Regions from separate parts of the Enterobacter hormaechei subsp. xiangfangensis genome, predicted to be linked through region 3. Evidence: predicted binding sites of a transcription regulator. Region 3 holds the regulator's gene; each other region holds the start of a gene.

Region 1 (7,208 bases), 1.7 Mb from region 3:
TAAGGTGAGAAAGTTTCAAGGAGGGGACGGTGCGGTTTGATGCCCTCACCCCGGCCCTCTCCCACAGGGAGAGGGAGAAAAACAAAAGCAAAAAACCCCGCACCTTACGGTACGGGGTTCTTCTTGTTTGATGCCTGGCAGTTCCCTACTCTCACATGGGGAGACCCCACACTACCATCGGCGCTACGGCGTTTCACTTCTGAGTTCGGCATGGGGTCAGGTGGGACCACCGCGCTAAAGCCGCCAGGCAAATTCTGTTAATCTGTATCAGGCTGAAAATCGTGTCTGTCTCTCGTTCGCCAAAACACCTTCGGCGTTGTAAGGTTAAGCCTCACGGTTCATTAGTATCGGTTAGCTCAACGCATCGCTGCGCTTACACACCCGACCTATCAACGTCGTCGTCTTCAACGTTCCTTCAGGAGACTTAAAGTCTCAGGGAGAACTCATCTCGGGGCAAGTTTCGTGCTTAGATGCTTTCAGCACTTATCTCTTCCGCATTTAGCTACCGGGCAGTGCCATTGGCATGACAACCCGAACACCAGTGATGCGTCCACTCCGGTCCTCTCGTACTAGGAGCAGCCCCCCTCAATTCTCCAGCGCCCACGGCAGATAGGGACCGAACTGTCTCACGACGTTCTAAACCCAGCTCGCGTACCACTTTAAATGGCGAACAGCCATACCCTTGGGACCTACTTCAGCCCCAGGATGTGATGAGCCGACATCGAGGTGCCAAACACCGCCGTCGATATGAACTCTTGGGCGGTATCAGCCTGTTATCCCCGGAGTACCTTTTATCCGTTGAGCGATGGCCCTTCCATTCAGAACCACCGGATCACTATGACCTGCTTTCGCACCTGCTCGCGCCGTCACGCTCGCAGTCAAGCTGGCTTATGCCATTGCACTAACCTCCTGATGTCCGACCAGGATTAGCCAACCTTCGTGCTCCTCCGTTACTCTTTGGGAGGAGACCGCCCCAGTCAAACTACCCACCAGACACTGTCCGCAACCCGGATCACGGGTCTACGTTAGAACACCAGCCATTAAAGGGTGGTATTTCAAGGACGGCTCCACGCAGACTGGCGTCCACGCTTCAAAGCCTCCCACCTATCCTACACATCAAGGACCAGTGTTCAGTGTCAAGCTATAGTAAAGGTTCACGGGGTCTTTCCGTCTTGCCGCGGGTACACTGCATCTTCACAGCGAGTTCAATTTCACTGAGTCTCGGGTGGAGACAGCCTGGCCATCATTACGCCATTCGTGCAGGTCGGAACTTACCCGACAAGGAATTTCGCTACCTTAGGACCGTTATAGTTACGGCCGCCGTTTACCGGGGCTTCGATCAAGAGCTTCGCGTTGCCGCTAACCCCATCAATTAACCTTCCGGCACCGGGCAGGCGTCACACCGTATACGTCCACTTTCGTGTTTGCACAGTGCTGTGTTTTTAATAAACAGTTGCAGCCAGCTGGTATCTTCGACTGATTTCAGCTCCGTCCGCAGGGACTTCACCTACATATCAGCGTGCCTTCTCCCGAAGTTACGGCACCATTTTGCCTAGTTCCTTCACCCGAGTTCTCTCAAGCGCCTTGGTATTCTCTACCTGACCACCTGTGTCGGTTTGGGGTACGATTTCGTGTTACCTGATGCTTAGAGGCTTTTCCTGGAAGCAGGGCATTTATCACTTCAGCACCGTAGTGCCTCGTCATCACACCTCAGCGTTAACAAGGTACCGGATTTACCTGGAACCTCCGCCTACATGCTTAAACCGGGACAACCGTCGCCCGGCTGACATAGCCTTCTCCGTCCCCCCTTCGCAGTAACACCAAGTACAGGAATATTAACCTGTTTCCCATCGACTACGCCTTTCGGCCTCGCCTTAGGGGTCGACTCACCCTGCCCCGATTAACGTTGGACAGGAACCCTTGGTCTTCCGGCGAGCGGGCTTTTCACCCGCTTTATCGTTACTTATGTCAGCATTCGCACTTCTGATACCTCCAGCATGCCTCACAGCACACCTTCAACGGCTTACAGAACGCTCCCCTACCCAACAACGCATAAGCGTCGCTGCCGCAGCTTCGGTGCATGGTTTAGCCCCGTTACATCTTCCGCGCAGGCCGACTCGACCAGTGAGCTATTACGCTTTCTTTAAATGATGGCTGCTTCTAAGCCAACATCCTGGCTGTCTGTGCCTTCCCACATCGTTTCCCACTTAACCATGACTTTGGGACCTTAGCTGGCGGTCTGGGTTGTTTCCCTCTTCACGACGGACGTTAGCACCCGCCGTGTGTCTCCCGTGATAACATTCTTCGGTATTCGTAGTTTGCATCGGGTTGGTAAGCCGGGATGGCCCCCTAGCCGAAACAGTGCTCTACCCCCGAAGATGAGTTCACGAGGCGCTACCTAAATAGCTTTCGGGGAGAACCAGCTATCTCCCGGTTTGATTGGCCTTTCACCCCCAGCCACAGGTCATCCGCTAATTTTTCAACATTAGTCGGTTCGGTCCTCCAGTTAGTGTTACCCAACCTTCAACCTGCCCATGGCTAGATCACCGGGTTTCGGGTCTATACCCTGCAACTTAACGCCCAGTTAAGACTCGGTTTCCCTTCGGCTCCCCTATACGGTTAACCTTGCTACAGAATATAAGTCGCTGACCCATTATACAAAAGGTACGCAGTCACACCCGAAGGTGCTCCCACTGCTTGTACGTACACGGTTTCAGGTTCTTTTTCACTCCCCTCGCCGGGGTTCTTTTCGCCTTTCCCTCACGGTACTGGTTCACTATCGGTCAGTCAGGAGTATTTAGCCTTGGAGGATGGTCCCCCCATATTCAGACAGGATACCACGTGTCCCGCCCTACTCTTCGAGTTCACAGCAAGTGTGTTTTTGTGTACGGGACTATCACCCTGTACCGTCGGACTTTCCAGACCGTTCCACTAACACACAAGCTGATTCAGACTCCGGGCTGCTCCCCGTTCGCTCGCCGCTACTGGGGGAATCTCGGTTGATTTCTTTTCCTCGGGGTACTTAGATGTTTCAGTTCCCCCGGTTCGCCTCGTTAACCTATGTATTCAGTTAACGATAGTGTGTCGGAACACACTGGGTTTCCCCATTCGGACATCGCCGGGTCAAGGGTTCATATCACCTCGCCGGCGCTTTTCGCAGATTAGCACGTCCTTCATCGCCTCTGACTGCCAGGGCATCCACCGTGTACGCTTAGTCGCTTAACCTCACAACCCGAAGATGTTTCACTTCTGATTGCGAAAATTTGAGAGACTCGAACACACATGAGCTGTGTGTCGTTTCAATTTTCAGCTTGATCCAGATTTTTAAAGAGCAAATATCTCAAACGTGACTCGCAAGTCAGTTTTGAGATATGACGGCAGGTGACTTTCACTCACGAACCAGCAAGTGGCGTCCCCTAGGGGATTCGAACCCCTGTTACCGCCGTGAAAGGGCGGTGTCCTGGGCCTCTAGACGAAGGGGACGTACAGTCTCAATCGCAAGACGCCTTGCTATTTACTTTTCATCAGACAATCTGTGTGGACACTACAAAGGCAGGTTCTTTAAGGTAAGGAGGTGATCCAACCGCAGGTTCCCCTACGGTTACCTTGTTACGACTTCACCCCAGTCATGAATCACAAAGTGGTAAGCGCCCTCCCGAAGGTTAAGCTACCTACTTCTTTTGCAACCCACTCCCATGGTGTGACGGGCGGTGTGTACAAGGCCCGGGAACGTATTCACCGTGGCATTCTGATCCACGATTACTAGCGATTCCGACTTCATGGAGTCGAGTTGCAGACTCCAATCCGGACTACGACGCACTTTATGAGGTCCGCTTGCTCTCGCGAGGTCGCTTCTCTTTGTATGCGCCATTGTAGCACGTGTGTAGCCCTACTCGTAAGGGCCATGATGACTTGACGTCATCCCCACCTTCCTCCAGTTTATCACTGGCAGTCTCCTTTGAGTTCCCGGCCTAACCGCTGGCAACAAAGGATAAGGGTTGCGCTCGTTGCGGGACTTAACCCAACATTTCACAACACGAGCTGACGACAGCCATGCAGCACCTGTCTCAGAGTTCCCGAAGGCACCAATCCATCTCTGGAAAGTTCTCTGGATGTCAAGAGTAGGTAAGGTTCTTCGCGTTGCATCGAATTAAACCACATGCTCCACCGCTTGTGCGGGCCCCCGTCAATTCATTTGAGTTTTAACCTTGCGGCCGTACTCCCCAGGCGGTCGACTTAACGCGTTAGCTCCGGAAGCCACGCCTCAAGGGCACAACCTCCAAGTCGACATCGTTTACGGCGTGGACTACCAGGGTATCTAATCCTGTTTGCTCCCCACGCTTTCGCACCTGAGCGTCAGTCTTTGTCCAGGGGGCCGCCTTCGCCACCGGTATTCCTCCAGATCTCTACGCATTTCACCGCTACACCTGGAATTCTACCCCCCTCTACAAGACTCTAGCCTGCCAGTTTCGAATGCAGTTCCCAGGTTGAGCCCGGGGATTTCACATCCGACTTGACAGACCGCCTGCGTGCGCTTTACGCCCAGTAATTCCGATTAACGCTTGCACCCTCCGTATTACCGCGGCTGCTGGCACGGAGTTAGCCGGTGCTTCTTCTGCGGGTAACGTCAATCGACAAGGTTATTAACCTTATCGCCTTCCTCCCCGCTGAAAGTACTTTACAACCCGAAGGCCTTCTTCATACACGCGGCATGGCTGCATCAGGCTTGCGCCCATTGTGCAATATTCCCCACTGCTGCCTCCCGTAGGAGTCTGGACCGTGTCTCAGTTCCAGTGTGGCTGGTCATCCTCTCAGACCAGCTAGGGATCGTCGCCTAGGTGAGCCGTTACCCCACCTACTAGCTAATCCCATCTGGGCACATCCGATGGCAAGAGGCCCGAAGGTCCCCCTCTTTGGTCTTGCGACGTTATGCGGTATTAGCTACCGTTTCCAGTAGTTATCCCCCTCCATCAGGCAGTTTCCCAGACATTACTCACCCGTCCGCCACTCGTCAGCGAAGCAGCAAGCTGCTTCCTGTTACCGTTCGACTTGCATGTGTTAGGCCTGCCGCCAGCGTTCAATCTGAGCCATGATCAAACTCTTCAATTTAAAAGTTTGATGCTCAATGAATTAAACTTCGTAATGAATTACGTGTTCACTCGTTGAGACTTGGTATTCATTTTTCGTCCGAGGACGTTAAGAATCCATGTCACTTTGAGTGCCCACACAGATTGTCTGATAAATTGTTAAAGAGCAGTTGCGACGCGCCTCAGCGCTCTGTCGCGAGGTGGCGTATTTTACGCTTTCCTCTTTCAGAGTCAACCCTGATTTTCAGGATTTTTTCTCTTCAGCCGACCGGGTTGTTTGTGAAGTGATTCACATCCGCCGTGTCGATGGAGGCGCATTATAGGGAGTTCTCCGCTGGCCGCAACCGCTAAATGACAGAAAAATGACTGACTGCTGCATTCCACAGCAAAACCCCGCCTTATACCTTTTTACACACAGACTTATCCACAATGATACGAAAAAGTGAAAATGTGCGAGCGTTGCGCAAACGTTTTCGTTAAAATGCTCGCGCTTTACAAGGATGCCTCGTCAGGTGTGTTAGATGAGTTTTTCACAGGAAAATTCATCTAACGCTCTCTGTAATCGTGAAATCCAGGGGATTTACCATGCAACAACGTCGTCCAGTCCGCCGCGCTCTGCTCAGTGTTTCTGATAAAGCCGGTATCGTCGAATTCGCCCAGGCACTTTCCGCACGCGGTGTGGAGCTGCTTTCTACAGGTGGCACCGCGCGCCTGTTAGCAGAGAAAGGTCTGCCGGTAACCGAAGTGTCCGATTACACCGGTTTCCCGGAAATGATGGATGGACGCGTCAAAACCCTGCATCCGAAAGTCCACGGCGGTATTCTTGGCCGTCGCGGTCAGGACGACGCCATTATGGAACAGCACGATATCGCGCCTATCGATATGGTCGTTGTTAACCTCTACCCGTTCGCCCAGACCGTCGCCCGCGAAGGCTGCTCTCTGGAAGATGCGGTTGAAAATATTGATATCGGCGGCCCAACCATGGTGCGCTCCGCGGCCAAGAACCATAAAGATGTCGCCATCGTGGTGAAGAGCAGCGACTACAACGCCATTATTAATGAGATGGATGCCAACGAAGGGTCCCTGACACTTGAAACGCGTTTCGATCTCGCCATCAAAGCCTTCGAGCATACCGCCGCCTACGACAGCATGATCGCCAACTACTTCGGTAGCCTGGTACCGGCTTACCATGGTGAAAGCAAAGATCCCTCTGGCCGCTTCCCGCGCACCCTGAACCTGAACTTCATTAAGAAGCAGGATATGCGTTACGGTGAGAACAGCCACCAGCAGGCGGCCTTCTATATAGAAGAAGAGGTAAAGGAAGCCTCTGTTGCGACCGCCCAGCAGGTTCAGGGCAAAGCCCTTTCCTATAACAACATTGCCGACACCGACGCCGCGCTGGAATGCGTGAAAGAATTCAGCGAGCCGGCCTGCGTTATCGTCAAGCACGCCAACCCATGCGGCGTTGCGGTAAGCACTTCTATTCTGGATGCCTACGATCGCGCCTACAAAACCGACCCGACCTCCGCGTTCGGCGGCATTATCGCCTTTAACCGCGAGCTGGATGCGGAAACCGCGCAGGCCATCATCTCCCGCCAGTTTGTCGAAGTGATCATCGCGCCGTCCGCATCAGAAGAAGCGCTGAAAATCACTGCGGCAAAACAGAATGTGCGCGTGCTGGTTTGCGGTCAGTGGGCGGAACGCGTGCCGGGCCTGGACTTCAAGCGCGTGAACGGCGGTCTGCTGGTTCAGGACCGCGATCTGGGGATGGTGAGCGAAGCCGATCTGCGTGTCGTCACCAAACGTCAGCCAACCGAGCAGGAACTGCGTGACGCGCTGTTCTGCTGGAAAGTGGCTAAGTTCGTGAAATCCAACGCCATCGTCTACGCCAAAGAGAACATGACCATCGGGATAGGCGCAGGCCAGATGAGCCGCGTTTACTCTGCAAAAATTGCCGGTATCAAAGCAGGCGACGAAGGCCTGGAAGTGAAAGGCTCCGCCATGGCCTCTGATGCCTTCTTCCCGTTCCGCGACGGAATCGATGCGGCCGCTGCTGTGGGTATCACCTGTGTGATCCAGCCTGGCGGTTCAATCCGTGATGACGAAGTGATTGCCGCTGCC
Region 2 (7,208 bases), 1.2 Mb from region 3:
CAGGGCAGAGCGCGAAGCTGCTGAACGGTATCCCGATCGACGAAGATGATTTCTTTGGCCGCCAGCTGGCGTTCAACATGCTGCCGCTACTGCCGGATCGTGAAGGTTCGGTGCGGGAAGAGCGTCGTATCGTCGATGAAGCACGCAAAATTTTGCAGGATGACGGGCTGATGATCTCCGCGAATGTCGTGCAGTCTCCGGTCTTTTACGGCCACGCGCAGATGGTCGGGTTTGAAGCCCTGCGTCCGCTGGCGGCTGAAGAAGCCCGCGACGCGTTTGGCCGCGGAGAGGACATTGTCCTGTCCGAAGAGAGCGAATTCCCGACGCAGGTGTGCGACGCCACCGGCAGCGCGCATCTCTCTGTGGGCTGTGTGCGTAACGATTACGGTATGCCTGAGCAGGTGCAGTTCTGGTCTGTTGCCGACAACGTGCGTTTCGGCGGCGCGCTGATGGCGGTCAAAATCGCGGAAAAACTGGTGCAGGAGTATCTGTACTGATGTCAGATGTGGAACAAAAGCCGGTCCACAGAATTGCCCTCGGCATTGAATACGATGGCAGTAAATACTATGGCTGGCAGCGGCAGAATGAGGTGCGCAGCGTCCAGGAGAAGCTGGAGAAAGCGCTCTCTCAGGTAGCGAATGAACCGATAAGCGTCTTCTGCGCGGGCCGCACCGATGCCGGCGTTCACGGCACGGGGCAGGTGGTGCATTTTGACACCACCTCCGTGCGCAAAGACGCGGCCTGGACGCTGGGTGTAAATGCGAATTTGCCTGGTGACATTGCCGTGCGTTGGGTGAAAGCTGTGCCGGATGATTTTCACGCGCGTTTCAGCGCGACGGCGCGGCGCTACCGTTATGTCATCTATAACCAGCGCCTGCGCCCGGCGGTGTTAAGCCAGGGCGTGACGCATTTTTATGAACCGCTGGATGCAGAACGTATGCAGCGTGCGGCGCAGTGTCTGATTGGAGAGAATGATTTTACGTCGTTTCGTGCGGTGCAGTGTCAGTCCCGTACGCCGTGGCGTAACGTCATGCACATTAACGTCAGTCGGTATGGCGCGTATGTGGTGGTGGATATCAAAGCCAATGCCTTTGTACATCATATGGTGCGGAATATTGTGGGCAGCCTGATGGAAGTGGGCGCCGGACACCAGCCGGAGAGCTGGATTGCAGAACTGCTTGCAGCGAAGGACAGAACGCTTGCGGCAGCAACGGCGAAAGCGGAAGGGCTGTATCTGGTTTCGGTGGATTATCCGGACCGGTTCGACCTGCCAAAACCGCCAATGGGCCCGCTGTTTTTAGCGGACTAAACAAAGGTGCAATTAGGGCTTAGACAATATGGACGTAATACGTTTTCTGATTGATTTCATCCTGCATATTGATGTTCACCTGGCGGAGCTGGTCGCGCAGTACGGCGTCTGGGTTTACGCCATTCTGTTCCTCATTCTGTTCTGTGAAACCGGCCTTGTGGTTACGCCGTTCCTGCCTGGAGATTCACTGCTGTTCGTGGCGGGCGCGTTATCCGCACTGCCAACGAATGACCTGAATGTCCATCTGATGGTCGTCCTGATGATCATCGCCGCGATTGTTGGTGATGCGGTCAACTACACCATCGGGCGGGTGTTTGGCGAGCGGTTGTTCAGTAATCCGGACTCGAAGATTTTCCGCCGCAGTTATTTAGATAAGACCCATGCGTTCTATGAGCGCCATGGCGGTAAGACCATTATCCTTGCCCGTTTTGTGCCTATTGTGCGTACATTTGCACCGTTTGTGGCGGGAATGGGTCACATGTCCTATCGTCATTTTGCCATGTACAACGTGGTGGGCGCGCTGCTGTGGGTGCTGCTGTTCACCTATGCAGGCTACCTGTTTGGCGATCTGCCGGTGGTTCAGGAAAACCTTAAGTTACTGATTGTAGCGATTATTGTGCTTTCCGTACTGCCTGGCGTCATCGAAATTATCCGTCACAAACGCGCGGCGGCAAAGCAAGCGAAGTAAATGCACGCTGGCGGTTCGACCACTTTTTTATCCAAAGTTTCGGGCTGTTATGTTTTAATGTGCAACATTCATGGTCTGTTGGAGGCAAAAATGGCATTATTCGCCTCTTACAGCAAAACTGGCATACGACCAGGTTCAGGCAGAAAGGTTATCAATGAGCTGGATTGAACGAATTAAAAGCAACATTACCCCAACGCGTAAAGCGAGCATTCCTGAAGGGGTATGGACGAAGTGTGATAGCTGCGGCCAGGTTCTGTATCGCGCAGAGCTGGAACGCAATCTTGAGGTGTGTCCGAAGTGTGACCACCATATGCGTATGTCGGCGCGCAACCGCCTGCATAGCCTGCTGGACGAAGGTTCTCTGGTAGAACTGGGCAGCGAACTGGAGCCAAAAGATGTGCTCAAGTTCCGCGACTCCAAAAAATACAAAGATCGTCTGGCCTCTGCGCAGAAAGAGACCGGCGAGAAAGACGCGCTAATCGTCATGAAAGGCACCCTGCATGAAATGCCGGTGGTTGCCGCCGCGTTTGAGTTCTCCTTTATGGGCGGCTCAATGGGCTCCGTGGTCGGCGCGCGTTTCGTGCGTGCCGTTGAGCAGGCGCTGGAAGACAACTGCCCGCTGATCTGCTTCTCCGCCTCCGGTGGCGCACGTATGCAGGAAGCGCTGATGTCCCTGATGCAGATGGCGAAAACCTCTGCGGCGCTGGCGAAAATGCAGGAGCGCGGTCTGCCGTACATTTCGGTACTGACCGACCCAACCATGGGCGGCGTTTCTGCAAGCTTCGCCATGCTGGGCGACCTGAACATCGCGGAGCCAAAAGCGCTGATCGGCTTTGCCGGTCCTCGCGTTATCGAGCAGACCGTACGTGAGAAACTGCCGCCGGGCTTCCAGCGCAGTGAGTTCCTCATTGAGAAAGGCGCTATCGATATGATCGTCCGCCGTCCGGAAATGCGCCTGAAACTGGCCAGCATTCTGGCGAAGCTGATGAATCTGCCAGCGCCTAACCCGGACGAGCCGCGCGAAGGCGTGGTGGTACCGGATCAGGAACCCGAGGCCTGATAACTGAAAAGGGCAGGGCCGAATGGCGCTGCCCTTTTGCTTTCTAAACCGTTAATGACAACCGGGCATCATGGAAAATAAAAGCATTCCTCAAGCCACGTCGCCCCTGGCCGCGTGGCTTTCTTATCTGGAAAACCTGCACAGTAAAACTATCGACATGGGCCTTGAGCGCGTAAGCCAGGTTGCCGCGCGTCTTGACGTGCTGAAACCCGCGCCTTTCGTGTTTACCGTCGCCGGCACTAACGGTAAAGGCACCACCTGCCGCACGCTGGAATCTGTCCTGATGGCGGCGGGGTACAAAGTTGGCGTTTACAGCTCGCCGCATCTGGTGCGCTATACCGAGCGCGTGCGGGTGCAAAACACCGAGCTGGCGGAATCGGCCCATACGGCGTCGTTTGCCGCTATCGAAGCGGCGCGCGGCGAAACCTCATTAACCTATTTCGAATATGGCACCCTGTCGGCGCTGTGGCTGTTTAAGCAGGCGCAGCTGGACGTGGTGATCCTGGAAGTGGGGCTGGGCGGGCGTCTGGATGCCACCAATATGGTGGATGCGGATGTCGCCGTCGTCACCAGCATCGCGCTGGATCACACCGACTGGCTGGGCCCGGACCGCGAGAGCATTGGCCGTGAGAAGGCCGGTATTTTCCGGGCCAATAAGCCTGCCGTGGTAGGCGAACCGGACATGCCACATACCATCGCTGAGGTAGCGAAAGAGAAGGGCGCTCGTCTGCTGCGTCGCGGCGTGGACTGGCAGTATGAGGTGCAGGACAACGGCTGGCGCTTCAGCGATGCGCAGGGCGTGCTGGAGAGTCTGCCCCTGCCGCAGGTGCCACAGCCTAACGCGGCGACTGCGCTGGCAGCCCTGCGCGCCAGCGGATTAGCGGTAAGCGAGCAGGCAATCCGCGATGGCATTCAGAACGCACTGTTACCAGGACGTTTTCAGATTGTGAGTGAGTCACCGCGTCTGATTCTGGATGTTGCACATAACCCGCATGCGGCGGCGTACCTCGCAGGACGTCTTAAATCGTTACCAAAAACCGGGCGCGTGCTGGCGGTTATCGGTATGCTTCATGATAAAGATATCGGCGGCACGCTGGCCTGCATGGAGAGTGTGGTCGATAGCTGGTATTGTGCTCCTCTGGAAGGGCCGCGCGGCGCGACTGCTGAGCAGTTGATGGAACATCTCGGCAAAGGCGAAATCTACAGCAGTGTGGTTTCGGCCTGGCGTGCCGCGATGGCGGAGGCTAAACCAGAAGATACCGTGCTGGTGTGTGGGTCATTCCACACGGTGGCACATGTCATGGAAGTGATGGACGCGGGGAGAACCGGTGGCGAGTAAGTTTCAGAACCGTTTAACAGGAACCATTGTGCTGGTCGCGCTCGGGGTGATTATTCTCCCGGGATTGCTCGACGGGCAGAAAAAGCATTACCAGGATGAATTTGCGGCCATTCCGCTGGTACCCAAACCGGGCGATCGCGACGAGCCCGATATGCTGCCAGCGGCAACGCAGGCGCTGCCTGCCCAGCCGCCAGAAGGCGCAGCGGAAGAGGTGCGCGCAGGTGATGCAGCCGCGCCGTCGCTCGATCCCTCGCGCCTGGCGACGAACAATAACATCGAGATTGATCCGGTGCCGGTAGAACAGCCTAAGCCTGTTGAGAAGCCGAAACCGGTGGAGAAGCCGCAGCCGAAACCGCAGCGGGATAAAGCGGCCGAGCAACTGGCAGCCGCTTCAGAAACGCCACCGCAGGCAAAACAGGACGCGGCCCCTACCGGCAAAGCCTATGTCGTTCAGCTCGGTGCGTTGAAAAATGCAGATAAGGTCAATGAGATCGTGAGTAAACTGCGCGGCGCGGGATACCGTGTTTATACTTCACCCACCACGCCGGTACAGGGTAAAATTACGCGTATCCTCGTGGGGCCGGATGCGTCGAAAGATAAGCTCAAAGGTTCGCTTGGCGAGCTGAAGCAAATCTCCGGCCTGAGCGGTGTGGTGATGAACTACAGCGCCAACTGATAGAAATTATCCCCTCACCCTGGCCCTCTCCCCAAAGGGGCGAGGGGTCGGTTTACTCCCTCTCCCTTGAGGGAGAGGGCCGAGGTGAGGGGGAGGCAGACGTTCACAGAAACGTCAAAGGTGCGGGGCGTTGAGCGTTTTTTCAGCGCCTTTTTTATTTACGCGTGGGAAGGAAATCCCTACGCAAACGTTTTCTTTTTCTGTTAGAATTCGCCCCGAACTGGATGACAGGGCGTTAAATCGTGGGACACATATGGTCTGGATTGATTACGCCATCATTGCGGTGATTGGTTTTTCCTGTCTGGTTAGCCTGATCCGTGGCTTTGTTCGTGAAGCGTTATCGCTGGTAACCTGGGGTTGTGCTTTCTTTGTTGCCAGTCATTACTACACTTACCTGTCTGTCTGGTTCACGGGCTTTGAAGATGAACTGGTCCGAAACGGAATCGCCATCGCGGTGCTGTTTATCGCGACGCTGATTGTCGGCGCTATCGTCAATTACGTGATAGGTCAGCTGGTCGAGAAAACCGGTCTGTCAGGAACGGACAGGGTGCTCGGCATCTGTTTCGGCGCGTTGCGAGGCGTGCTCATTGTGGCCGCGATCCTGTTCTTCCTGGATACCTTTACCGGGTTCTCCAAAAGTGAAGACTGGCAAAAATCGCAGCTCATTCCGGAGTTCAGCTTCATCATCAGATGGTTCTTTGACTATCTGCAAAGCTCGTCGAGTTTCTTGCCCAGGGCATAAACCCTGAGATGTGGCTTAACGAGGAAAAGACGAATGTGCGGTATTGTCGGTATCGCCGGTTTCATGCCGGTAAACCAGTCGATTTATGACGCGTTAACGGTGCTTCAGCACCGTGGGCAGGATGCTGCGGGTATCATCACCATTGATGCAAACAACTGCTTCCGTTTACGCAAGGCGAACGGCCTGGTAAACGATGTATTTGAAGCCCGCCATATGCAGCGTCTGCAAGGTAATATGGGGATCGGTCACGTTCGTTATCCTACTGCTGGCAGTTCCAGCGCCTCTGAGGCTCAGCCTTTTTACGTTAACTCCCCGTATGGCATCACGCTTGCCCACAATGGCAATCTGACCAATGCCCACGAGCTGCGTAAAAAGCTGTTTGAAGAGAAACGTCGCCACATTAACACCACCTCTGATTCTGAAATCCTGCTCAATATCTTTGCCAGCGAGCTGGATAACTTCCGCCATTATCCGCTGGAAGCAGACAACATTTTTGCTGCCGTTGCCGCGACTAATCGCCAGATCCGTGGCGCGTATGCTTGCGTGGCGATGATCATCGGTCATGGCATGGTAGCCTTCCGCGATCCAAACGGCATTCGCCCGCTGGTGCTCGGCAAACGTGATCTCGGCGATGGCCGTTCCGAGTACATGGTTGCCTCCGAAAGCGTGGCGCTGGATACTCTGGGCTTCGAATTCCTGCGTGATGTCGCGCCAGGCGAAGCGGTCTACATCACTGAGAAGGGCCAGCTGTTTACCCGTCAGTGCGCCGACAATCCGGTGAGCAACCCGTGCCTGTTCGAATACGTTTACTTCGCGCGTCCGGACTCGTTCATCGACAAGATTTCCGTTTACAGCGCGCGCGTCAATATGGGGACGAAGCTGGGCGAGAAGATTGCCCGCGAGTGGGACGATCTCGACATCGACGTCGTCATCCCAATCCCTGAAACCTCCTGTGATATCGCGCTGGAGATTGCCCGTATTCTGGACAAGCCGTACCGTCAGGGCTTCGTGAAAAACCGCTACGTGGGCCGCACCTTTATCATGCCGGGCCAGCAGCTGCGTCGTAAGTCAGTACGTCGTAAGCTGAACGCTAACCGCGCCGAGTTCCGCGACAAGAACGTGCTGCTGGTGGACGACTCTATTGTGCGCGGCACGACGTCTGAGCAGATCATCGAGATGGCGCGTGAGGCCGGGGCGAAGAAAGTGTATCTTGCCTCCGCAGCGCCGGAAATTCGTTTCCCGAACGTGTATGGCATTGATATGCCAACCGCTAACGAGCTGATTGCTCACGGTCGTGAAGTAGACGAAATCCGGCAGATCATCGGTGCCGACGGTCTGATTTTCCAGGATCTGAACGATCTGATCGACGCGGTGCGCGCCGAGAACCCGGATAT
Region 3 (7,208 bases):
TAAGCATGTTTACTGGTATTGTGCAGGGCACTGCCAAAGTGGTGTCCATTGATGAAAAACCGAATTTCCGCACTCACGTGGTTGAGCTGCCTGAATATATGCTCGACGGCATTGAAACCGGGGCGTCGATAGCGCATAACGGCTGCTGCCTGACGGTGACCGAAATTAACGGTAATCAGATTAGCTTTGATTTAATGAAAGAGACGCTGCGCATCACTAACCTGGGTGAGCTGGTGGTGGGAGATATCATCAACGTTGAACGCGCGGCGAAATTCAGCGATGAGATTGGTGGGCATCTGATGTCGGGCCATATTATGACCACCGCAGAAGTGGCGAAAATTGTGACCTCGGAAAATAACCGTCAAATCTGGTTCAAGGTGCAGGATCCGTCATTAATGAAATACATCCTTTATAAAGGATTTATTGGCATCGATGGGATTAGTCTGACCGTCGGTGAAGTGACGCCTACGCGTTTTTGCGTGCATTTAATTCCTGAAACGCTGCAACGTACTACGCTTGGCGCAAAAAAATTGGGGCAGCGCGTAAATATCGAAATTGATCCCCAGACCCAGGCGGTCGTGGATACCGTTGAGCGCGTGCTGGCGGCGAAAGAGGCGGCGATAATAAAGACCGTGGAAGAAGAATAAAAAATAACCCCGGGAAACCGGGGTTATTTTTTCAGCGAGCCACCCGCAAGCCGTGCTCAATCCCACGACTAAACACCACCTGCCACAGCTGTATATCCCGCGCACGGAACGCGCCCGCACAGGCATTCAGATAATAGCTAAACATCCGTTTGAATCGTTCCGAATAGTTGTCGGCGATTTCAGGCCATGCAGCCTGGAAACGTTCATGCCAGGCCATCAGGGTCGTGTCGTAATCTGCGCCGAAGTTATGCCAGTCTTCCACAATAAAATGCGGTTCGCTGGCGTTCGCAATCTGGCGAACAGAGGGTAAACAGCCATTCGGGAAGATATATTTGTTGATCCAGGGGTCCACATTGTTATCGGTGCGCTTAGAGCCGATGGTGTGCAGCAGGAAAATTCCGTCAGGCTTCAGGTTACGATCGGCGACCTCAAAGTAGGTCTTGTAGTTCTTCGGCCCCACGTGCTCGAACATACCTACGGAAACAATACGATCGAACTGCTCATTCAGGTCGCGGTAGTCCTGAAGCCGAATATCAACATCCAGTCCCAGACAGCGTTCCTGCGCCATCTTCTGCTGTTCAGCCGAAATCGTGACGCCGACTACGCTGACGCCGTAATTTTTCGCCATAAACCAGGCAAGACCACCCCAGCCACAGCCGATGTCCAGCACACGCATACCGGGCTGTAACTGCAATTTATCGCAGATCAGTTGCAGCTTATCCTGCTGCGCCTCTTCCAGGGTCGTCGCTTTTTTCCAGTATCCGCAGGAGTACTGCATTAAAGGATCGAGCATACGGCTGAACAAATCGTTGCCAAGGTCGTAATGCTCTTTACCGACGATCCATGCCCGTTTTTTACTTTGCAGATTGAACAGGCGGGCGGAGGCGATACGTAAGGTATCTTTGAAATGACGAGGGAGCTGTTTTTCAAGACCGGCGCGTAATACGCTGGAGAAGAACATATCCAGCCGCTCACACTCCCACCAGCCGTCCATATAGCTTTCACCCAGCCCTAACGATCCCTCCTGTAACACGCGTTTGAAAAAATCGGGATGCTTTATCTGGGGATCGGAGGGGGATGAGCCATTAATCGTAATGCCCGCACGTCCCAACAGTTCACTGACGATCCGGGACCAGTTATCGTCCGGAACGCTGACTTCTTCTATACACGATGAACTCATAGCTTCTCCATCACCTTGCTGTGATCAGAACCTTAAAACAGCGTAGACGCTTTTTTGGTTTGTGAGAAATCTCACGGTAAATGCCCGCGAGGCTAATATCCGACGTAGAACAGAGGAAGGGAGATAACCCTTGCCGAAATGCCTTCCATGGTAAAACGGGAGCGCTCCGGCTCCCGTTAACACTTAATATTTATCGTATTTAATCGAACCAAATTCAGTATAGGCCGCAAAATTTAGTGATTCAACAGAAAATTGTTAGCTACCTAATCACTGGTTTTTAACATAGTTTCCCGCGCAATCAGGCGTGCGACGTTTCGGTTTGTGCATTGTCATTCTGCTCGCGAAGCGCGGAGGACTGCATGCGATAGCCCAATCCCGCCAGCGCAACGGTGATCAGCATCACGCTGGTAGTGGTGAGCAGCGGGGTTGCAATCAACGCAGAGACCACGAGACTTGCCAGGAAGCACAGGCCAAGTTGCAGGGTATTTTGCAGCGCGGCAGCGCGGCCTGTCGCCTGCGGAAATGGACGCAACGCCTGGGCTACAACGATAGGGTAGATGGCCCCGTTAGCGATCGCCATGACGCAGAACGGAATCAAAATTTCTGCAAGCCCGGCGTCGGGAATAAAGCCGACAGCCCAGGTCGCAATCACGCTTAGCGCATACAGCACCAGCAGCCAGGGCAGCATCTGTTGGCCTTCCCATTTTTGCAGCGCGGCGCGACAGCCATAGCCACCCACCAGGAAGGCGATGGTCTGTGGTACATAGCTCAGGCCGATAGCCGCCGGGCTGTAGCCCATGTCATGCAGAATGAACGGCGAACCGGTCAGCCAGGCAAAGAAGCTGGCAGAGCAGGCGGCATAAATCAGCACGTTACCGCGATAGGCTTTCGACCGCAGTAAAGAGGTAAAGGTGATGGGCTTCGCGTCCGGATGCGTCTCTTTTTTATGCGCCGGTTTAAGCCCGAACGCGGGCAGCATCAGGACCAGCGTAATAGCAAAGAGCGTGGCGAAAATGGCCTGCCAGTCGAAATGCGCCAGGATCCAGCTGCCCAGTAACGGGGCAAGCGCCGGCGACAGGCCGACCAGGGGCATAATGGTGGCGAATATGCGGTTAGTGCGCGAGGCGGGGTAGTAATCGGTTACCAGCGCCTGCCAGGTCACCGCAGCGGCACAGACACCGACCGCTTGAATAAAGCGCAGCGCCAGCAGCCAGGCGGCATCGCGGACCCACAGCATGCCCAGACAGCCTGCGGCAAAAATCGCCAGCCCCAACAACAGGACGGGTTTACGGCCAAAACGATCCGAGAGCGGCCCCCACAGCAATTGCGCAAAAGCAAAACCGGCGAGGAACAAACTCAAACTGGCGCTGATGGCGGCGGCAGGGGTTTGCAAATCTTCCTGCATCGCGGCGAACGCGGGCAGATACATATCGGTCGCCAAAAAGCCCAGCACGCTTAAGCCGCCGAGCCAGACTAAAAATCCTTTCCTGGGTTGCACTTTTTTTCTCCTGAGGAGGCAGGTGTACGTTGGCGCAGAGTGTAGGGAGTGCAAAGCGGCTTGTGAAACGCTAATATTTGGCGGGTGCATTCAAAAAATTTGCAGGCTAAAGATGTGGTCAGATTATTCCCTTGAAGTGGTTGATGCCGTGGCGCGTAACGGCAGCTTTACCGGCGCCGCCCAGGAGCTGCATCGCGTTCCCTCGGCGATCAGTTACACGGTGCGTCAGCTGGAAGCGTGGCTGGCGGTGCCGCTGTTCGAGCGGCGTCATCGCGACGTGGAGCTCACGCCTGCCGGAGCGTGGTTTTTGAAGGAAGGGCGGTCTGTCATCAAAAAAATGCAGATCACCCGTGAGCAGTGCCAGCAGATCGCCAACGGCTGGCGCGGGCATCTCGCTATCGCGGTGGATAACATTGTTAAGCCGGAGCGGACCCGGCAGATGATCGTCGATTTCTATCGTCATTTTTCCGACGTCGAACTGCGTGTTTCGCAGGAAGTGTTCAACGGCGTCTGGGATGCGCTGGCGGACGGCAGGGCGGAGATGGCGATTGGTGCAACCCAGGCGATCCCGGTTGGTGGGCGCTACGCGTTTCGCGACATGGGCATGCTGAGCTGGACCTGCGTGGTCGCGCGCGATCACCCGCTGGCAGCGCTGGAAGGGCCGCTGAGCGATGACACATTACGCAACTGGCCCTCGCTGGTGCTGGAAGATACCTCCCGCTCGCTGCCCAAGCGCATTACCTGGTTGCTGGATAATCAGCGCCGCGTGGTCGCGCCGGACTGGGAGTCGTCAGCCACCTGTCTGAGCGCGGGGCTGTGCGTTGGCATGGTGCCGGTGCATTTTGCGCGCCCGCGCATCGACGCGGGAGAGTGGGTGGCTCTGACGCTGGAAAACCCCTTCCCGGATGCCGCATGCTGTCTGACGTGGCAGCAAAACGACGTCTCGCCCGCCATGGCCTGGCTGCTGGATTATCTGGGAGACAGCGAAACGCTGAACCGGGAGTGGTTGCGGGAACCAGCATAGCTGGCCCCGGAAAGTGATTAACGACGGTAGTCGCGGAACGGACCGTCCGCAACGGAACGGCGTTCTATCAGGCGCGGGTGAACTTCAATGGACTGGGACTGTTCACGCTTGTTGACGATCCTGTCCAGCAGCATGTTGAAGGCCGTTTCACCCAGCGAATCTTTCGGCTGGTGAATGGTGGTCAGCGCCGGGGTAAAGAAGCGGGCGTTGCGCACGTTGTCATAGCCGATCACCGAGATATCCTGGGGGACGCGCAGGCCGAGTTCATCTGCCGCGCATAGCGCGCCCATCGCCATGATGTCACCGCCGCAGAACACCGCGGTAGGGCGATGCGGCTGGGAGACGATCTGCTGCATGGCGCGATAGCCTGACTCCGGCTCGAAGTCGCCCTGAACAATCCAGTTTTCCGGCACGGTGATCAGCGCCTCTTCCATCGCTTTCATGAAACCGGCCAGACGGCCAGCACCGGTGTTACGCTCCAGAGGTCCCGGGATCACGCCAATTTCACGATGACCGCGTTCTACCAGATAACGCCCCGCCATGTAGCCGCCTTCAAAGGCGTTATCAATAACGGAGTCGGTGAAGTCTGCGCGCGCCTCGCCCCAGTCCATGACCACCATCGGAATGTGGCGATACTCTTCCAGCATGGAAAGGACCGACTCAGGGTATTCAGAACACATTACCAGAAGACCGTCGACGCGCTTTTGCGCCATCATTGACAGGTAAGCGCGCTGTTTTTCAATGTTGTTCCACGCATTGCCCAGAATCAGGGTATAGCCTTTCTGGAAGCAGTTTTTTTCAACGGCTTCGATGATTTCAGCAAAATAGGCCGCTTCACTGCTGGTGGCCAGCAGGCCAATCGATTTGGTGTGATTAACCTTCAGGCTGCGGGCGACGGCACTTGGCGAGTAGTGCAGTTCTTTGATTGCCGCCCAGACGGCATTACGCGTCTCTTCAGCGACGAAACGCGTTTTGTTAATAACATGTGATACGGTTGTAGTGGAAACGTTTGCGCGTTTTGCTACGTCTTTAATTGTTGCCATTAAATGTCACTCCAGACCATATCCTAAGCTCCTGAAAAAATTGAAGGTAAACGTTTGCCTTCTCTCACCCTTATTACGCAAACATGAGTTGCGACACGCCGGGAAAACGACACAGGACGTCAGGAGGGGGTCAGTGGCCGGTACGCTAATAAATTTAGCGTGGAATTTTGTCCTATCTTGATGAAAAGGGGAAGAGGTAAAGTGGATATCCGTTTAAATCCTGGAAGATTTTTGACCTGAACTGTGTAAAAATGAGCAAGCTCACTTTTCGTAGGGTGAATAAAAGGAGAAAAATTGATGAGTACCGATCTGAAGTTTTCGCTGTTTACCACCATTGTTGTTCTTGCTCTGATTGTTGCCGGTGGTTTAACCGCTGCACTGCACTGATTCAGGCGGAGGGAGAACCTTCTCCCTCTCTTGCCGCTATTGTTACCTCTCCGGCAAAAATCTTTTGCCAAAATGTTAACTTCTCATTTTTTGTGATTGATGTCATGCTTTTGACTTCTTAGTTCTGTGCCGGGTTATGGCACGGTATCCGGAGCCTCTTCATGAAAATCAATTTTCCCCTGCTGGCCCTGGCGATTGGCGCCTTTGGGATTGGCACCACTGAATTCTCCCCGATGGGGTTATTGCCTGTTATCGCCCGGGGGGTAGACGTCTCTATCCCTGCGGCCGGTATGTTAATTAGCGCCTACGCGATCGGCGTGATGGTGGGCGCGCCGCTGATGACGCTGCTGCTTTCGCACCGTGCGCGCCGCAACGCGCTGATTTTCCTGATGGCGATTTTCACTCTCGGCAATGTGTTTTCCGCGATTTCGCCCGATTACACCACTCTGATGCTTTCGCGCATTCTTACCAGCCTCAACCATGGCGCCTTCTTCGGACTGGGCTCGGTTGTTGCTGCCAGCGTGGTGCCAAAACATAAGCAGGCCAGCGCGGTAGCCACTATGTTTATGGGCCTCACCATCGCTAATATCGGCGGCGTTCCCGCCGCCACCTGGCTGGGAGAAGCCATCGGCTGGCGTATGTCTTTCCTCGCAACCGCCGGACTGGGCGTGGTCGCGATGGTTGCGCTGTTCTTCTCACTGCCGAAAGGAAGCGCTGGAGAACGTCCGGAAGTACGTAAAGAGCTGGCGGTGCTGATGCGTCCTCAGGTGTTGTCCGCGCTGCTCACCACGGTGCTGGGGGCCGGGGCGATGTTTACGCTCTACACCTATATCTCCCCGGTGCTGCACGACATAACCCACGCAACGCCACTCTTTGTTACCGCGATGCTGGTGCTGATTGGTGTCGGGTTCTCGATTGGCAACTATCTCGGCGGGAAATTTGCCGACCGCTCCGTGAGTGGGACGCTGAAAGGTTTTTTAACGCTGCTGATTGTCATCATGGTGGCGATTCCGTGGCTGGCGCGTAACGAAGTGGGTGCCGCGATTGCCATGGTGGTGTGGGGCGCCGCAACCTTTGCCGTGGTGCCACCGTTGCAGATGCGCGTAATGCGCGTTGCACACGAAGCGCCGGGGCTCTCTTCATCGGTGAATATCGGTGCGTTTAACCTGGGCAATGCGCTGGGGGCCGCAGCGGGCGGGGCGGTGATCTCCGGTGGTTTGGGTTATAGCTTTGTGCCGGTAATGGGGGCGATCATTGCCGCACTCGGCCTGCTGCTGGTGATAATGTCTGGTCGTAAACAGCCTCAAGCGGTGTGTACGGCGGAATAAACAAAAACGCAGAAGGGCTGCCCCTTCTGCGTGTCTCTTACGCGGCGAAGTTCTTCGCAACAAATTCCCAGTTAACCAGTGCCCAGAAGTGTTCCAGGTAG
Region 4 (7,208 bases), 760 kb from region 3:
CCGGTGGTCAGTGGAATGGACTCATCCAGCATGGTCGTCACCACGTCCACAAACGGCACCTGGGCGATAACGCCTTTAAACAGTTCAGGCCGCTGGTTGATCACGGCGCCCATTAGCATGCCCCCGGCGCTGCCCCCCATGCCAAAGCAGAGCTGCGGATCGCCATAACCCTGCGCGATCAGCGCATCGCAGACATCAAGGTAGTCGTTAAAGGTATTTTTCTTTTTGAGAAATTTTCCGTCTTCATACCAGTGCTGACCCAGTTCGCCGCCCCCGCGAATATGGGCAATCGCATAAACAAAACCGCGGTCGAGCAGGCTCAGCCTGCTGCTGCTGAAATCGGCGTCCATGCTTGATCCATAGGAGCCATAGCCATAGACGAGGATGGGGTTTTTACCTTTGTTGAAGTGCGCCTTGTGATAGACGAGCGATACAGGGACTTCAACGCCGTCGCGTGCGCTCACCCACAGGTGCTCACTGCGATAATTTTCCGACTCAAAACCCCGGACCTCAGCCTGTTTAATCACCTGACGCTGCCCGGTGTCCATATCCAGTTCAAACAACGTATCCGGGGTGGTCATCGACGAATAGCCGTACCGCAGGCGGGACGATTCCGGTTCCGGGTTAAAGCCGATCCACGTTACGTAAGCCGGGTCATCGAACGCAATGCCCACCACTTCGCGGGTTTTGCGGTTGATTTGGCGGATACTGGTCAGTCCGCGCTGACGCTCTTCCACCACCAGCCAGTCGGTAAACAGGGTGAACCCCTCCAGCATCACCTGATCGCGCGCGGGAATTAACACTTCCCATTTGCGTTCATCGCGCACTTTGGTTTTATAAAGGCCAAAGTTTTTGCCCTCGCGGTTCGAACGCAGGTAAAAGCTGTGCTGGAAGTGATCCAGGCTGTACTCATGATCTTTACGGCGCGGCAGGAAGCACAGCGGCTGCGCATCCGGCAGCTCTGCATCCAGCAGCAGCACTTCTGAAGTGGTGGCGCTGGAGAGGAAAATGATCACGTAGTGGCGAGACGACGTTTTGTGCAGGCTGACATAGAACGTTTCGTCTTTTTCCTCGTAGACTAATTCATCGTCGGCGGAATCGGTCCCCACCGTATGACGCCATACCTGATAAGGCAGCAGCGTTGAGGCATGCTTTTTAACGTAGTAGACCGTTTCTGAATCGTTACCCCAGACGAAATCGGGGGAGACATTATCCAGCATTTCGGGATACCAGTTTCCCGTTTCAAGATTGCGGAAACGCAAACCGTACTGGCGGCGGGAGAGGTAATCCTCAGCCAGCGCCATAATGGCGTTATCGGGGGAAATGGACATGCCGCCCAGCGTATAAAACTCACTGTGGGCAGCACGTTTGTTGGCATCCAGCAAGATCTCCCATTCGTCCCACTCGGCGCTCAGCACAGACTGGCGCTGGTAGATGGGATATTCGTTTCCCGGCTCATAAATATGGCGATAGCGATAACCGTTTTTGCACCACGGGGCAGAGACATCACGCTGGGGGATACGCTGCACCATTTCGTTCAGGAGCTGATCCTGAAGCGCCTGCTGGCTGGCCATGACCTGGCGGCCATAGTCGTTTTCCTCGTGCAGATAGTCGAGCACCTCTGGCCGGGAACGAGAATCGTCCCGCAGCCAGTAGTAGTTATCGATACGCGTATCGCCATGCGTGGTGATCGCATAAGGAGTACGTCGGGCTTTTGGAGGCATGGCATTCTTACTTTTTCGTTTTACATCCTATAAGGTTGGCAAAACACGCGTATGATGCAAGCGAAACATGGCCTTCTAGCCCGCGAGAGTCTGCTTCTGCTGCTGAATATCCTGCTCAATTCCCTCGCGAACGTCCTGGGGGATCTTCAGCGCATCGCCCAGGGCGTTCAGGTAGCTGCGCTCCATAAAGTGATCGATATCGATGGCGGCACAGCTCAGAAAATAGAGTTCCAGCGCCTCTTCTTCGTTTTTCACGCCTTGCGCCAGACGCTGCGGATCGAGCGGCTGTTCAATGGCCTGCGCCACCAGCGCCCTGCCCTGCTCCTCAACGCCCGCTTCCCGCATCTGCTGTTCAATTGCGGCACGTTCACTGGCATCAATATGCCCGTCGCTCTTGGCTGCAAAGACCAGGGCGAGGATCAGGCGCTCGGTGCGTAAATCTAACGGTGATACCTGCTTCCCGTACTGCGGTTCATCCTGATGCGCGCTGCGCACCTTGTCTTTGTATTTGTTCCATAAGACGGAGCCTGCAATAGCCCCTCCGCCCGCCAGCAGCGCGCCGGTACCGTATTTGGTAAGCAGTTTCCGCGATGATTTATTGGCAACCAGCAAACCGGCCAGCCCGCCAAGCGCACCCGGCACCAGCAGCTTGCTTAGACCCTGCTCGCCCGACGACGAGCCTTTTTGTCCCAACAGGGATTGCAGTTGATTCATCCAGCCTGACATATTTTTCCTCACGTAACAGTGCGTAATCTTCACAGCCTAAGCGAGCGGGTGTCAGGAAATGTCTGTCAGTGCTAAAGAAGCGCAAATTTCCCCCTTGTCCGGTTAACCCCATACAAGACAGACGCAAACGTTTTCGTTTATACTACCCGCATCTTTTTCAGGGGGATTTTTATGACTCTTTTAGGAACCGCGCTGCGCCCTGCCGCGACGCGCGTCATGCTGTTGGGATCGGGTGAACTGGGTAAAGAAGTGGCCATTGAATGCCAGCGTTTGGGCGTGGAGGTGATTGCGGTGGACCGTTACGCGAACGCCCCTGCCATGCACGTTGCGCATCGCTCGCACGTCATCGATATGCTTGACGGCAATGCCCTGCGGGCGTTAATTGCCGAGGAAAAACCGGATTTCGTGGTGCCTGAAATTGAGGCCATTGCCACTGAGATGCTGGTTGCCCTTGAGCAGGAAGGCCAGCGCGTAGTGCCTTGCGCCACTGCGGCAAAACTGACCATGAACCGGGAAGGCATTCGTCGCCTGGCGGCAGAAGAATTACAGCTCCCGACCTCCAGCTACCGTTTTGCCGGGGATAAAGCTGCGTTTCTCCAGGCCGTCGAAAAGATTGGCTACCCGTGCATCATTAAGCCGGTAATGAGCTCCTCCGGCAAAGGGCAGAGCTTTATCCGCGACAGCAGCACGCTGGACCAGGCCTGGGACTATGCCCAGCAGGGCGGTCGTGCCGGTGCCGGGCGCGTCATCGTGGAAGGCGTGGTGAAGTTTGATTTCGAAATTACCCTGCTTACCGTCAGTGCCGTGGACGGCGTTTATTTCTGCGACCCGATTGGTCATCGTCAGGAAGACGGCGATTATCGAGAATCCTGGCAGCCGCAGCAGATGAGCGCGCTGGCGCTGGCACGCGCGCAGGAGATCGCCCGCAAGACGGTGCTGGCGCTGGGCGGCTACGGCCTGTTCGGCGTGGAATTGTTTGTTTGCGGCGACGAGGTGATCTTCAGCGAAGTCTCCCCTCGCCCGCACGATACCGGGATGGTTACGCTGATTTCACAGGATCTCTCCGAGTTCGCGCTGCACGTGCGCGCTTTCCTCGGCCTGCCGGTTGGCGGCATCCGTCAATACGGCCCGGCAGCCTCCGCGGTGATCCTGCCGCAGCTGACCAGCCAGAATGTCACCTTTGATAACGTCGAAGGTGCGGTTGGTGCAGGCTTACAGGTCAGACTGTTCGGCAAACCGGAGATCGACGGAAGCCGTCGTCTGGGCGTGGCATTAGCAACCGGGGAAAACGTGGACGAAGCCGTCGCGAGAGCGAAAATAGCGGCCACTGCGGTAAAAGTGACAGGGTAAATAACTAAAGGCTGGTCAACTAAGCGACCAGCCACATTACATGATTAACATTGTTCCGTTTCTATCGCTTCCATTCGTATTCCATATCCTCGTAGGCTTCATTCGTTTTCGAGATGAAAACAAAAATACCGAGGCCAATAAAAATAACGAAGGGAATGATGATGCTCGCAATCAGTTCCCAGATTGCTGGCGGATCGTTTTGCGCCAGGAAACTGATACGATAGGCAATGAGGGATAACACGCAGAATAAAGCCGCCATCCCCGCAGGATAAAGGGGATTACTCCAGTTACACCAGGTAAGTTTTTTTGGGATAGCTGTCTTCATGGAGGAAAGCGAAGTAATACAAAATTTGTTTTTGTCTGAATAAGCTGCCAGTTGCTCCCCCTGGGCATATTTGACCGCATCCGCCGCAAATGCCAGAGCCAGCCACCGATACCCGGCACTCTTTGCGCCCAGAGAGGCATCGATATCCAGCCGTTCCACCGTGAGCGCTTTTTTATCCAGTGCCTGCATTAATGGATATTTTTCAATACGGGACAGCCCGGTATACCAGAGATTTTTCGGCGTAAGTACCGAACCCGTCTCAAGGAAGACCGCCATTTTGTCCTCTACATCGGTCACGTCAGACATAGGCTGATATAAATATACCGGTTTTTCGCCCTCCTCCCGGACATAATGACTGGTTAGCAGGAATGCACATGCATTTTCCATGCTCTTTGATTCGCCGCTTTCTTCATGTAAATCAACGATAACAATCAACCGGTTTTCAACTCTGTAATCAGATAAGTTCATCCATTGGCTAACGATCGCGTAGTCAGGACATTCTGTGCTGTACTCAATTTTACACGTGCTTGCCGTTTCAATACCCAACCGCTCCAGAGTGCGCCTCAGTTCATCAATGCAGGATCCACTCCCTCCGTGAACCCAGACAACGGTTTCAAAAATACGGTAGTTATAGTCCTTCAATTTTTCTGCCATCGGGTCCAGTAAGCGGTAAAACATCTGTTCATTCCTGGTCTGGTCGAAGCGATCTTCCAGCTGAATATTAACCGGCGTTTTCGGTGCCAGCGGAAATTCGCCTTCCAGTTTCAACATATTCAGCGCGGGTTCCTCCAGGGGGGTGATTGCAGACCATGCTGCGATAGCGATATTTTTTCGCGCATACGCCTTTAAATTAATCTCCTGCTCTTTTGCTATGAATTTTCGGGTTTCAGCATAATGAATGTTGGCGTCATGAAATATGAAACTTGTAAAAACTAGCAACGATACAACACAGATGGGCAGAATAACTGAAGGCACAAAAAAGAGAGCCGTAACGTGTTCCTGTTCAGGCCAGGTGAGAGCCCGGATCGCGAGGCCCATTGCGACGGCTATCACATAGAGGAAAACAATCATGACGACTGGCACAGTGGAATCCGGGTCTGGCTGTTGTTTGTATAACCACCACGCGCGCATTACGAAGCTCCCGCCACAGGTAAGGTACTTTTGATTTCACATCCACACGCCGCGCGACAGCCATCTACCACAACCCCACGGCCATGCATGGTCCAGGTTGGGTGACATTCAGTGATTGCGAACGTCCCTTTATGGAGCGGACACTGCGCAAGATCATCTTTTAAGGCCACGGGCTGCCCCATAAAGTCTGCCCCAGAGGCCTTAGTGACTTTTCCTCCGCTTATCAGCGGATCGTTTAACCTAATGACGCCTTTCATCGCTTTATCTCCCTATTTTCCCGCATCCATGTTGCATTGCATGTGCTCCCAGCCGGTATAGCCTTTCACGTCGGGTACGCTGTCGGGTAAATCTTGCCAGTTAGCCTTAAGTTGCTGCGTGCTGCCCTCGAGCCCCTGCTTAGTCATGTAGACCATTCCCCACGCCCAGCCAGGGGAACGGGGGTCCAGCTTCCCGCTGACTTTATTTCCCATTCCGTCATCCACGGTATAGGCAATCCCCGGCCCGCCGGGCAGAATGCGCGGGTCTTCAAATGGCTTTGATGACATATACAGCCGGTGTTTGGTCTGTAAAAAACCCTGGTCGTTGACGACGGTGAAAGAAATAATATCCTCATAGGATGGTTGGTTAGTACCATCGGGCTCATTAGGCCCTACCGAAAAAAAACTGGGGAGACCATGTTTTACCATAATCTTTAGAAATCATTGTTCCTGGGTCATCCCAGGTGGGTATGGCAATATATCGTTCAGAAGGATGAACAAATTTTTTGGTGAAAATCCGATAAAATTGACTGACGGGCCTGGTATGAATACCCCGAAAAGTATCCGTATACCAGAGTTCACCTTCGCAGCCCCAGCCTTTCAATTCGAGAAAACGGTGATCATCGAACCGGTAAACAACCTGTGTGGGCGGTTCTTTAGCCTGGCATCCGGTCGCCAGCACAACGGACGTCGCTGCGAGAACGGTACATAATCCTTTCATCAGTTATCGCCCCGCATCCATATCACAGCGCATATGATCCCAGCCGGTGTACCCCTTCACTTCGGGTACGCTGTCGGGTAAATCCTGCCAGTTTGCCTTAAGTTGCTGCGTGCTGTGCTTAAGCCCCTGCTTAGTCATATAGACCATTCCCCAGGCCCAGCCAGGGAAACGGGGGTCCAGCGTATCGCTTACTTTATTTCCCATTCCGTCATCCACGGTATAGGCAATCCCCGGCCCGCCGGGCAGAATGCGCGGGTCTTCAAACGGTTTTGACGACATATACAGCCGGTGTTTGGTCTGTAAAAAACCCTGATCGTTGACGACGGTGAAAGAAATAATATCCTCATAGGATGGTTGGTTAGTACCATCGGGCTCGTTAGGCCCTACCGAAAAAAACTGGGGAGACCATGTTTTACCATAATCTTTTGAAATTATTGTTCCTGGGTCATCCCAGGTGGGTATGGCAATATATCGTTCAGAAGGATGAACAAATTTTTTGGTGAAGATCCTGTAAAATTGGCTAACAGGTTGGGTATGAATACCCCGCCGAGTATCCGTATACCAGAGTTCACCTTCGCAATCCCACCCTTTCAGTTCGAGATAACGATGATCATCGAACCGGTAAACAACCTGTGTCGGTGGTTCTTTCGCCTGGCACCCGGTTGCCAGCACAACGGACGTAGCTGCGAGAACGGTACATAATCCTTTCATCAGTTATCGCCCCGCATCCATATCACAGCGCATATGATCCCAGCCGGTGTAGCCTTTCACGTCGGGTACGCTGTCGGGTAAATCCTGCCAGTTTGCCTTAAGTTGCTGCGTGCTGCCCTCGAGCCCCTGCTTAGTCATGTAGACCATTCCCCACGCCCAGCCAGGGGAACGGGGTTCCAGCTTCCCGCTGACTTTATTTCCCATTCCGTCATCCACGGTATAGGCAATCCCCGGCCCACCGGGCAGAATGCGCGGGTCTTCAA

What was found. The regulator PurR, encoded in region 3, represses purine synthesis genes. The targets are predictions, from matches to a motif close to CANGCAAACGTTTGCNTG.
Region 1: purH (bifunctional phosphoribosylaminoimidazolecarboxamide formyltransferase/IMP cyclohydrolase) is a predicted target of PurR. The motif match lies at 5,548-5,565, and genes of this name have one in related genera.
Region 2: cvpA (colicin V production protein) is a predicted target of PurR. The motif match lies at 5,253-5,270, and genes of this name have one in related genera.
Region 4: purT (formate-dependent phosphoribosylglycinamide formyltransferase) is a predicted target of PurR. The motif match lies at 2,571-2,588, and genes of this name have one in related genera.

Annotation. Positions count from the first base shown of each region.
Region 1 is NZ_CP017183.1:272,584-279,791, reverse strand. It holds rRNA gene rrf (5S ribosomal RNA) at 133-248, opposite strand; rRNA gene BFV63_RS01360 (23S ribosomal RNA) at 321-3,225, opposite strand; tRNA gene BFV63_RS01355 (tRNA-Glu) at 3,408-3,483, opposite strand; rRNA gene BFV63_RS01350 (16S ribosomal RNA) at 3,568-5,109, opposite strand; gene purH (bifunctional phosphoribosylaminoimidazolecarboxamide formyltransferase/IMP cyclohydrolase) at 5,673-7,208, shown strand, end outside.
Region 2 is NZ_CP017183.1:3,212,171-3,219,378, reverse strand. It holds gene BFV63_RS15355 (aspartate-semialdehyde dehydrogenase) at 1-497, shown strand, start outside; gene truA (tRNA pseudouridine(38-40) synthase TruA) at 497-1,309, shown strand; gene BFV63_RS15345 (DedA family protein) at 1,338-1,997, shown strand; gene accD (acetyl-CoA carboxylase, carboxyltransferase subunit beta) at 2,152-3,057, shown strand; gene folC (bifunctional tetrahydrofolate synthase/dihydrofolate synthase) at 3,128-4,396, shown strand; gene dedD (cell division protein DedD) at 4,386-5,072, shown strand; gene cvpA (colicin V production protein) at 5,326-5,814, shown strand; gene purF (amidophosphoribosyltransferase) at 5,848-7,208, shown strand, end outside.
Region 3 is NZ_CP017183.1:1,991,676-1,998,883, forward strand. It holds gene BFV63_RS09575 (riboflavin synthase) at 6-647, shown strand; gene cfa (cyclopropane fatty acyl phospholipid synthase) at 679-1,827, opposite strand; gene punC (purine nucleoside transporter PunC) at 2,126-3,325, opposite strand; gene punR (DNA-binding transcriptional activator PunR) at 3,438-4,349, shown strand; gene purR (HTH-type transcriptional repressor PurR) at 4,367-5,392, opposite strand; gene cydH (cytochrome bd-I oxidase subunit CydH) at 5,690-5,779, shown strand; gene BFV63_RS09605 (MFS transporter) at 5,941-7,107, shown strand; gene sodB (superoxide dismutase [Fe]) at 7,145-7,208, opposite strand, start outside.
Region 4 is NZ_CP017183.1:2,750,292-2,757,499, forward strand. It holds gene ptrB (oligopeptidase B) at 1-1,724, opposite strand, end outside; gene BFV63_RS13240 (tellurite resistance TerB family protein) at 1,800-2,450, opposite strand; gene purT (formate-dependent phosphoribosylglycinamide formyltransferase) at 2,622-3,800, shown strand; gene BFV63_RS13250 (KPHS_23130 family T6SS system protein) at 3,862-5,256, opposite strand; gene BFV63_RS22670 (PAAR domain-containing protein) at 5,256-5,513, opposite strand; partial or broken gene BFV63_RS23610 (T6SS immunity protein Tli3 family protein) at 5,526-6,234, opposite strand; gene BFV63_RS13260 (T6SS immunity protein Tli3 family protein) at 6,238-6,945, opposite strand; gene BFV63_RS13265 (T6SS immunity protein Tli3 family protein) at 6,949-7,208, opposite strand, start outside.